One region of the Nocardioides maradonensis genome, then DNA from elsewhere that is predicted to be linked to it. Evidence: riboswitches for the same ligand, from Rfam matches in the RefSeq annotation. Region 1 holds a riboswitch; the other holds the start of a gene.
What was found. Region 1 has a riboswitch for glycine ahead of gcvP (aminomethyl-transferring glycine dehydrogenase). Riboswitches for the same ligand answer to the same signal wherever they lie in the genome.
Positions count from the first base shown of each region.

Region 2: it holds a riboswitch for glycine, as region 1 does, so the genes downstream of both, gcvP (aminomethyl-transferring glycine dehydrogenase) here and gcvP (aminomethyl-transferring glycine dehydrogenase) in region 1, are expected to answer to the same signal.

Region 1 covers NZ_BAAHAZ010000020.1:29,175-34,370, forward strand. Annotated here, with positions in the region: gene ACYVAQ_RS19875 (serine hydrolase domain-containing protein) at 1-299, opposite strand, end outside; gene gcvP (aminomethyl-transferring glycine dehydrogenase) at 296-3,133, opposite strand; glycine riboswitch at 3,203-3,293, opposite strand; gene ACYVAQ_RS19885 (MerR family transcriptional regulator) at 3,400-3,990, opposite strand; gene ACYVAQ_RS19890 (bifunctional nuclease family protein) at 4,120-4,581, opposite strand; gene ftsR (transcriptional regulator FtsR) at 4,713-5,196, opposite strand, start outside.
Region 2 covers NZ_BAAHAZ010000009.1:74,611-79,806, forward strand. Annotated here, with positions in the region: gene gcvP (aminomethyl-transferring glycine dehydrogenase) at 1-1,428, opposite strand, end outside; glycine riboswitch at 1,476-1,569, opposite strand; glycine riboswitch at 1,570-1,665, opposite strand; gene speB (agmatinase) at 1,705-2,667, opposite strand; gene ACYVAQ_RS12420 (purine-cytosine permease family protein) at 2,664-4,082, opposite strand; gene ACYVAQ_RS12425 (aminobutyraldehyde dehydrogenase) at 4,108-5,196, opposite strand, start outside.

The DNA.
Region 1 (5,196 bases):
TACGGGCCGTCCGGGAGGAACCGGCCCAACGGGTCGGACAGCGCCAGCCGGCCGCGCTCCCGTGCCAGCATCACGAGCGCGGCGGTCATCGTCTTGGTGACCGAGCCGATCTTGTACTGGGTGTCGGTGTCCGGGCGGGTGTCGCTGCCCCGGCGCACGAGCCGGCCGCGACCGGCCGACCACACCAGCTCGCCGTCCCGCACGATCCCTGCGGACACCGACGGGAGCCGGGCGTCGGACTGTGCCGCGGCGACGACCCGGAGGGCCGCCGCCGCGGTGCTGTCGAGGAGAGCGGTCACGCGTCGGTCTCGGCGTACGCGTCGAGCGGCGGGCAGGCGCAGACCAGGTTCCGGTCGCCGTACGCCTGGTCGATGCGGGCGACCGGCGGCCAGTACTTGTCGGCGGCCTCGGCCATGCCGGCCGGGAAGACGCCGACCTCCCGGGAGTACGGCCGGTCCCAGTCGCCGACGAGCGCGCGGCCGGTGTGCGGGGCGTGCCGCAGCGGCGAGTCGTCCGCGGTCCACTCCCCCGACGCGACCTTGTCGATCTCGCGCTTGATCGCGATCATCGCGTCGCAGAACCGGTCCAGCTCGTGCAGGTCCTCGGACTCGGTCGGCTCGACCATCAGCGTGCCGGCGACCGGGAACGACATGGTCGGGGCGTGGAAGCCGTAGTCGATGAGCCGCTTCGCGACGTCGTCGACGGTCACGCCGGTGTCCTTGGTGATGTCGCGCAGGTCGAGGATGCACTCGTGGGCGACCAGGCCGGACTCGCCGCGGTAGAGCACCGGGTAGTGCTCGCCCAGACGGGCCGCCACGTAGTTGGCGGACAGCACCGCGATCGACGTCGCGACGGTGAGGCCCTCGCCGCCCATCATCCGGATGTAGGCCCACGAGATCGGGAGGATCCCCGCGGAGCCGTACGGCGCCGCGCTGATCGCGCCGGTGCCTTCACGCCGCGAGGCGTCCGGGTGCAGCACGTGGGTCGGCAGGTACGGCGCCAGGTGCTCGCGCACCGCGACCGGGCCCACGCCGGGACCACCGCCACCGTGCGGGATGCAGAAGGTCTTGTGCAGGTTCAGGTGCGAGACGTCGCCACCGAACTGACCGGGCTTGGCGTACCCGAGCAACGCGTTGAAGTTCGCGCCGTCGATGTACACCTGGCCACCGTGCTCGTGGACGATGTCGCACAGCTCGGTGATCGTCTCCTCGTAGACGCCGTGCGTCGAGGGGTAGGTCACCATGATCGCAGCGAGCGTGGTGGAGTACTGCTCGCACTTGGCGCGCAGGTCCGTGAGGTCGACGGTGCCGTCCTCGGCCGCCTTGACCACGACGACCTTGAGGCCGGCCATGACCGCGGACGCCGGGTTGGTGCCGTGCGCCGAGGACGGGATCAGGCAGACGTCACGCTGCGCCTGGCCCTGCGCCACGTGGTACTCCCTGATCGCGAGCATGCCCGCGAACTCGCCCTGCGCACCGGCGTTCGGCTGGATGGAGACGCGGTCGTAGCCGGTCGCCTCGGCGAGCCAGCCCTCGAGCTGGGTGATCAGCTGCTCGTAGCCCGTGGCGTCCGCCGCCGGCACGAACGGGTGCAGGTTCGCGAAGCCGGGCAGCGAGATGGGCTCCATCTCGGTGGTCGCGTTGAGCTTCATCGTGCACGAGCCGAGCGGGATCATGCCGCGGTCGAGCGCGTAGTCGCGGCTCGACAGCTTGTGCAGGTAGCGCAGCATCGCGGTCTCGCTGCGGTGGCTGTGGAACACGTCGTGCGTCATGAACTCGGTCGTGCGGGCGAGCTCGGCAGGCAGTGCCGCGAGCGGCTCGACCTGGGTCGGCGTCACGCCGAACGCGGTGTGCAGCGCCCGCAGCGTCGGAGCGCCGGCGGTCTCGCCGAAGGCGATGCCGACCGTGTCTGCGTCGACCAGCCGCAGGTGCAGGCCCTCCGCGCGAGCTGCGCCGACGATCGCCTCGGCGCGGCCGGGGACGCGCACCTGGATCGTGTCGAAGAACTCGTCCGCGACGAGCTCGAACCCGGCATCCTGCAGCGACGCCGCGGCGCGGGCGGCGAGCTTGTGGATGTCGCCCGCGATCGCGCGGAGGCCGTCGGGGCCGTGGTAGACGGCGTACATGCCGGCGGTGACGGCAAGCAGCACCTGGGCGGTGCAGATGTTGGAGGTCGCCTTGTCGCGGCGGATGTGCTGCTCGCGGGTCTGCAGGGCGAGCCGGTACGCCGGGCGCCCCTCCGCGTCGATGGAGACACCGACCAGGCGTCCGGGCAGCTGCCGCTCGAGGCCCTCGCGCACGGCCATGAAGCCGGCGTGCGGGCCGCCGTAGAACATCGGGACGCCGAAGCGCTGGGTCGAGCCGACGACGACGTCGGCGCCGAGCTCGCCGGGCGACTCGAGCAGGGTGAGCGCCAGCGGGTCGGCGGCCACGACGGCGAGACCACCCCGGGCGTGCGCCTCTTCGATGAGCGGGCGCGGGTCGAGGATCCGGCCGGACGCGCCGGGGTACTGGACCAGGACGCCGGACACGGGGCCCTCGGGCAGGCCGTCGGTCAGGTCCGCGACGGCGACCTCGATACCCAGACCCTCGGCGCGGGTGCGGACCACGTCGATCGTCTGCGGCAGCGCGTCGGCGTCGATCACGAACGGCCCCTCGGCCTTGCGCAGGACGCGGTGGACCAGGCCGAGCGCCTCGGCGGCGGCGGTGCCCTCGTCGAGCAGCGACGAGCCGGCCAGCGCCATGCCGGTGAGGTCGGCGACCATGGTCTGGAAGTTGATGAGGGCCTCGAGCCGGCCCTGCGAGATCTCCGGCTGGTACGGCGTGTACGCGGTGTACCAGCTCGGGTCCTCGAGCACGTTGCGGCGGATGACCGCGGGCGTCACCGTCGCGTGGTAGCCGAGCCCGATCATCGCCTCGCCGGGCACGTTGGACGCCGCGAGCGCACGCAGCTCGGCGGCAGCCTCCTCCTCGCTGACACCGGCCGGCAGGTCCAGCGGTACGTCGGTGCGGATCGCCTTCGGGACCGCGGCGTCCATCAGCGCCTGCAGCGAGTCGTACCCGAGGCGGTCCAGCATCGTGGCGACCTGCTGGTCGTCGGGGCCGAGGTGACGGTTGAGGAAGGGCACGCTCATCGGGCGGAAGGCTCCTTGGATCGACGGATCGAGCCCTCCCCCTCTGTCGCCAGGTGCCTCCAGAGTCGCCTGCTCCTCGCGGTCCGGGTGCCTGAGAGGTTCCGGGGAGGAATTGCCCCTTCGGCGCGGGCACGGAGCCCGACTCTCCCGCGTGGGATCAGCAGCAGCTCAAGGCTACCAATCGGTAGCGGAAATGGACGAAGGGCGGGCCGGTGCGGCCCACCCTTCACGCACAGCTGCGGCCCGGTGGTCGAGCGTGTCGAGACTCAGGCCAGGCGAGCCGCCCGTCGCGCAGCCAGCTCATCGCCCTCGACCGGCGCGGCGGGCGCCGTCTCGTTGGCGCGCTCGCTGGGGAGCGCGGCGAGGGTGCCCTCGATCTCGCGCCACACGCCACCGATGGCGATGCCGAAGACGCCCTGACCACCCTGCAGCAGGTCGATGACCTCGTCATTGGTGGTGCACTCGTAGACCGAGGCGCCGTCGCTCATCAGGGTGACCTGGGTCAGGTCGTCGGTGCCGCGCTCACGCAGGTGGCCGACCGCGGTGCGGACCTGCTGCAGCGAGATACCGGCGTCGAGGAGGCGCTTGATGACCTTGAGGATGAGGATGTCGCGGAAGCTGTAGAGCCGCTGCGAGCCGGAGCCCTTGGCGCCGCGGACGCTCGGCTCGATCAGGCCGGTGCGGGCCCAGTAGTCGAGCTGGCGGTAGGTGATGCCGGCGGCGTTGCACGCGGTCGGGCCGCGGTAGCCCAGGTCGCTGGGCAGCGGGGAGACGTCGTCGGTGAAGAGCAGACCCTGCTCCTCCGCCACAGCCGTGGCGGCGGACTCCAGTGACTGGTCCGGCTGCTGCTCGTTCACTCGGTCCTCCAAGGCCTCGGTGCTGACAAGACACGACGGTACGGCGCGGGCACGACACCGGTCAAAGACGTTGCAGGGCGTGTCGCAGATCTCTCACCCTCAAGTTGAACTTGAGGGTTCTGACGACCCCTACTCGAAGTCCTCCGGAGACACGTGGTCGAGGAAGTCACGGAACTTCTCCACCTCCTCGTCCTGCTCCGCCGGCACCGCCAGACCGGCCTCGTCGAGGACCTCCTCGGCGCACACGATGGTGGTCCCGGTGCGCAGCGCCAGGGCGATCGAGTCGGACGGCCGGGCACTCACCTCGACCCCGTCGGCGAACACCAGGGTGGCGTAGAAGACGCCGTCGCGGACGTCGGTGATCCGCACCTCGGAGAGCTCGGCTCCGGTCGCGGCGAGGATGTCCTTCATCAGGTCGTGGGTCAGCGGCCGCGGTGGCACCACGCCCTGCTGGGCGAACGCGATGGCCGTGGCCTCGACCGCCCCGATCCAGATCGGCAGGTAGCGATCCCCGACGACCTCGCGCAGCAGCACGATCGGCTGGTTCGAGGGCATCTCGACCCTGACTCCCATGACATCCACCTCGCGCACACCTCCACCCTACTCGCGCACATCGAGGCCGGCAGCGCGGCGCCGCGGCGCTCGAGGACGCGTCCGGGCCGGAGCGCCAGCGACGGACCGGACACGGCGAAAGCGCCATGGGCGGCGACGCGCTCGACCCATCAGACGGAGCGGCGCAGGCCCGCCTTGACGAGGGTCGCGTGCAGCTTCACCGAGAGCGCGGCGATCTCGCTCGCGGTCTCCTCGGCGCGGGCGGCGGCGGCACCGTCGCGGGAGCGGCGTACCGGCTCGGTGACCTGCTGGACCAGGCCCACCTCCCGATCCGCGGCGGCGCGGAAGGCGCGCAGGTGCCGCGGCTCCAGGCCGAACTCGGCGAGCTCGCGGGCGGTCTCGGCGATGACGAGCGCGTCGGAGTCGAAGTGGCCCGTGCGGCTGGCCGTGACCAGGCCGAAGCCCTCGAGCTCGGTGAGGACCGACTCGGAGATCTCCGCGATCTTGAGCAGCTCCTTGCGGGACAGCCGGATGTTGTCGGTGCGGCGGAACGACTCCGGCGACGGCAGCCCGTCGACGCCCATCGGCACCTTCGGCACGGTCGGGATGATCGCCTCGATCTGCGGGGGCTCCAGCCCGCGGTCCATCGCGTCG
Region 2 (5,196 bases), on a different contig from region 1:
CGTCTCCGAGCGGTACCGGTGGAACACCGGGTGCTCGAGGTACGCCGTGGTCCGGCGCAGCCCGGCCGGCAGCTCGGCATCCTCGGCGGCCACACCCGCCCCCTGCGCGAGCGCCGCCACCACGACCTCGAGGTGGGCCTCGGTGGTGATCTCCGAGCAGGCCACGCCCACGTGGGTCTCGTCGACGAGACGCAGCAGCACGCCGGCCTCGTGCGCGCGCGCCACGCAGGCCGCGGCGTCGGCGACCTCGAGGGTCAGCGTGTCGAAGAACAGCCGGTTGGTGCGGCGTACACCGCGGGCGGCGAGGCGCCGCGCGAGCTCGGCCGTGTGGGCCTGGACCCGCTCCGCGATGGCACGCAGCCCGTCCGGGCCGTGGTGTACGGCGTACATGCTCGCGGTGACGGCGAGCAGCACCTGCGCGGTGCAGATGTTGGAAGTCGCCTTGTCGCGGCGGATGTGCTGCTCGCGGGTCTGCAGCGCGAGCCGGTACGCCGGGTCCCCGGCCGCGTCGATCGAGACGCCGACCAGGCGCCCGGGCAGGTGCCGCTCGAGCCCGTCGCGCACCGCGATGAAGGCCGCGTGCGGGCCGCCGTAGAACATCGGGACACCGAAGCGCTGGGTGGTGCCCACAGCGACGTCGACACCGATCTCACCCGGCGAGGTCAGCAGGGTCAGGGCGAGCAGGTCGCAGGCGACCGTGACCGCGGCGCCGCGCGCATGGGCCTCCGCGGTGACCGCGCGCAGGTCGCGGACCTCCCCCGAGCAGCCCGGGTAGGACGCGAACAGCCCGAAGAAGTCCCCCTCCGGCAGCGGCTGGTCGAGGTCGACGAGCTCGACCTCGAGACCGACCGCGTCTGCGCGCGTGCCGAGCACCGCCAGCGTCTGCGGGAACGTGTCGGCGTCCACCAGCACCCGGTTCGACGCCGACCGACCCGCCCGCCGCATGAGCAGGATCGCCTCGACCACGGCAGTCGCCTCGTCGAGCAGCGAGGCGTTCGCGGTGGGCAGGCCGGTGAGGTCGCCGACGACAGTCTGGAAGTTGATGAGGGCCTCGAGCCGGCCCTGGCTGATCTCCGGCTGGTACGGCGTGTACGCGGTGTACCAGGCCGGGTCCTCGAGCACGTTGCGGCGGATCACGCCGGGGGTGATCGTCGGGTGGTAGCCGCAGCCGATCATCGACACACCGACCTCGTTGCGGCCGGCCAGGGCGGCGAGCTCGGCCAGCGCCTCGGTCTCGGTCGCGGCCGGCGGCAGGTCGAGCGGCCGCGCCGAGACGATGCTGTCGGGGACGGCCGCGGCGACGAGGTCGGCGCGCGAGGCGTAGCCCAGCTCGGCGAGCATCTTCGCCTCGTCGCCGGCGCCGGGGCCGATGTGCCGGTCGGCGAAGGCCGTCGAGGGGCTGGGGTGGGCAGGGGTCGGTGAGGTCACGGAAGGCTCCCGTCGTCGTGGGCGCGTGTGCGCCCGCTGGCTGGTTGCCTCCCCGCTCTGTCATCGGTACCTGAGAGCTTCACCGCGGCAGCGGCTTGCACCTTGGGCGCAGGACGATGGGTCCTGACTTTCCAGAGTCGCCTGGCGCGAGCAGTGACGGTGCCTGAGAGTTTCTCGGGGAGAGTTGCTCCTACGGCGCCCCGCCCGGACGGGCGGGGTCTCTCCTGCTGGCGCTTCGAACGGCTTCTTCAGTTGTGGTGGCGCTCGGCCGCGGGGTCAGACCCGGGCCGGCGTCTTGCTCATCAGGGTGACGAGGTCGAAGGCAACGGTAGCGGCTGCCACGCAGGTGATCTCCGCGTGGTCGTACGCCGGCGCCACCTCGACCACGTCGCCGCCGATGATGTTGAGCCCGTCCAGCGAGCGCAGCACCCGGAGCAGCTCACGGCTGGTGAGGCCACCCATCTCGGGCGTCCCGGTGCCGGGAGCGAATGCCGGGTCGAGCACGTCGATGTCGATCGACAGGTACACGGGGGCGTCACCGACCCGGCGGCGTACGACGTCGACGGCGGTCTCCACGCCCATCACGTCGATGTCGCCGGCGCGGATCACCTGGAACCCGAACGACTTGTCGTCGACGAGGTCGAGCTTGTCGTAGATCGGGCCACGGATGCCGACGTGGATCGACTTGTCCTCGGCCAGCAGGCCCTCCTCGAACGCCCGGCGGAACACCGTGCCGTGCGTGGTGGGGGCGTCGAAGTAGGTGTCCCAGGTGTCGAGGTGCGCGTCGAAGTGGACCAGCGCGATCGGACCGTGCTTCGCGTGAGCCGCCTTCAGCATCGGCAGCGCGATGGTGTGGTCGCCGCCGATGGTGACGAGCCGGCGGTTGCCGTTGCCGACGACCTCGCGGGCATAGCCCTCGATCTGCTGCATCGCCATGTCGATGGAGTACGGCGTGCACGGCACATCACCCGCGTCGACGACCTGGACCTGCTCCAGCGGCGCGACGTCGAGGTCGACGTGGAACCGCGGGCGCAGGTGCCGCGAGGCCTGACGGACGCCCATCGGGCCGAAGCGCGCGCCGGGCCGGTACGACGTACCGCCGTCGAAGGGCACGCCCAGGACCGCAATGTCGTAGTCCGTGACGGACTCGATCGTGGGGATCCGGGCGAAGGTGCCCGGACCGGCGAACCGCGGGACGATGGTCGCGTCGAGGGCGCCGACGGGGGCGTAGGTGGTCATGCCGAGATCTCCGTTTCGGGGGTGAGGGTGGCGGCGGCGAGCGCGGGCGCCGGCCGGCGCAGCAGCTTGAGCAGGCCGAGGTAGATGAAGAAGGTCGCGATGCTGCCGACGATCCAGGAGGTGTCGACGGCGCCGGTCTGCTTGGCGATCGGCCCGACGTACAGCGTCGTCGACATGAACGGGATCTGGGTCAGGCAGCCCAGGACGTAGCTGAGCAGCGCCGGGACGTTGAAGTGGCCGTAGCCGCTCCGCGGGTCGCTGAACGAGTCCGGGTCGTAGTCGCCCTTGTGGACCAGGTAGTAGTCGACGAGGTTGATGATGCTCCACGGCACCAGCAGGTAGGCCAGGACCAGGATGAAGTTCGTGTAGTCGGTCATGAAGGAGTCCGACACGGTGGTCGACACCACGAAGACCGCGACCGCGAGCGCCACGGCGGTGAACCGGCGGGCCGAGGGCTTGGGCACCCAGCTCAGCTTGAACGTCTGGATGGTCGTCAGCATGCAGAGCGCCGAGCCGTACATGTTGATCACGCCGGCGTCGATGGCGCCCAGGAAGAACGCGAGCATCACGAACACGAACACGGCGTGCGGCATGACGTTGTCGAGGTCCGCGAGCGTGCCGTCCGCGCCGAGTCCGGCGACGAGGTAGGCGCCCACGGCCATCGACCCGATGACGCCGAGCACGGTGCCCGCGTAGGTGTACCAGAACGCCGCGCGGGTGGTGGTGGCCGAGGGCAGGTAGCGCGAGTAGTCCGAGACGTACGGCGCGTACGACAGCTGCCACACACCGACGACGGACGCCATGCCGAGGAACCCGGCCCAGGTGAAGGTGCCGGTGTCGCCGGCGGCCGCGCTGCCGCCGCTGGCCTCGTGGATCGTGTAGACGAGGGTGAGGACCAGGGCCAGGCCGGAGATGAAGACCATCACCCGGTTGAACCGCAGGATCAGCTGGTAGCCGACGACGACCGCGAGCAGCGTGAGCGCGGTGCTCAGCAGCAGTCCGGGCGTGTGCCCGAGGCCGGTCCAGACCGCGCTCAGCGTCTGCTGCGCGAGCACCATCAGGGCCACGATCCAGCCGACGTAGATCAGGATCACGATCACCGTGATCGGGACCGATCCGTACATGCCGAACTGCGCGCGGGCCTGGATCATCTGCGGGACGCCGAGCTTCGAGCCCTGTGCGGAGTGCAAAGCCATGAAGACGGCTCCGACGACGCTGCCACAGACGATCGCGATGATCGTCGAGGTGACGTCGAGGCCGAAGACGGTCGGGCCCAGGAGTCCGGTGACGACCGCGAGCGGGATGATCTGCACGGTGAACCAGAAGGAGAAGAGGTGCCGGACGTTGCCGGTCCGCTCGGACTCCGGCACCGGTTGGATCGTCAGTCCTTCGACGAGCTTGGTGTCCTGCGACATGGTGCTGTTCCTTGTCTGCTGGTGGTCAGTGCTTGACCATGACGTGCTTGGTCCGGGAGTAGTCGTCGAGCGCGTACGCCGACAGGTCGCGGCCGTAGCCCGAGGACTTGAAGCCGCCCCACGGCATCTCCGTGGCGAAGGCGAGGTGGTCGTTGACCCAGACCGTCCCGAAGTCGAGACGGCCGGGCAGGTCCGCGGCACGGCGGACGTTCTCGGTCCACACCGAGGCGGAGAGCCCGTACGGCGTGGCGTTGGCCGCGGCGACGGCGGCGTCCTCGTCGGTGAAGGTCTCCACGGTGACGACCGGGCCGAAGATCTCCGCGGTCGTGCAGGCGGCGCCTGCCGGGATGTCGACCAGGACGGTCGGCTCGACGAAGAAGCCGGGCCGGTCGACGGCGTGACCGCCGGTCGCGGCACGCGCCCCGTCGGCGTACGCCTGCTCGAGCGCGGCGACCACGCGGTCGCGGTGCTCGCGGGAGACGAGCGGTCCCATCTCGATGTGGTCGCCCTCGGTCGGGGCACCGACCGGCAGCTGCTCGACGCGCTTGACCAGCCGGGCGACCAGGTCGTCGTGGACCGCCGCGTCGACCAGGACGCGGCAGGCGGCCCCGCAGTCCTGGCCCGAGTTGCCGAAGCCGGCGAACACGACGCCGTCGGCGACCGCGTCGAGGTCGGCGTCGGCGAAGACCAGGACCGGCGCCTTGCCGCCGAGCTCGAGGTGCACCCGCTTCAGGCCGGTCGCGGCGGCCACCGCCACCGCGCGACCGCTGCGGACGCTGCCGGTCACCGACACCAGGTCGATGCCGGGGTGCGTGGAGATCGCGGCACCGACCACGGCGCCGTCTCCGGTCACGACGTTGAGCACGCCCGCCGGCAGCACGTCGGCCACCAGCTCGGCGAGGCGCAGGGTGCTCAGCGGGGTCTGCTCGGAGGGCTTGAGCACGCAGGTGTTGCCCGCGGCGAGGATCGGCGCCAGCTTCCAGGCGGCCATCAGCAACGGGTAGTTCCACGGCGTGATGGCACCGACCACGCCGACCGGCTCGCGCAGGATCATCGAGGTGCTGCCCTCGACGTACTGACCGGCGGCGAGGCTCTGCTGCGACCGGACCGCGCC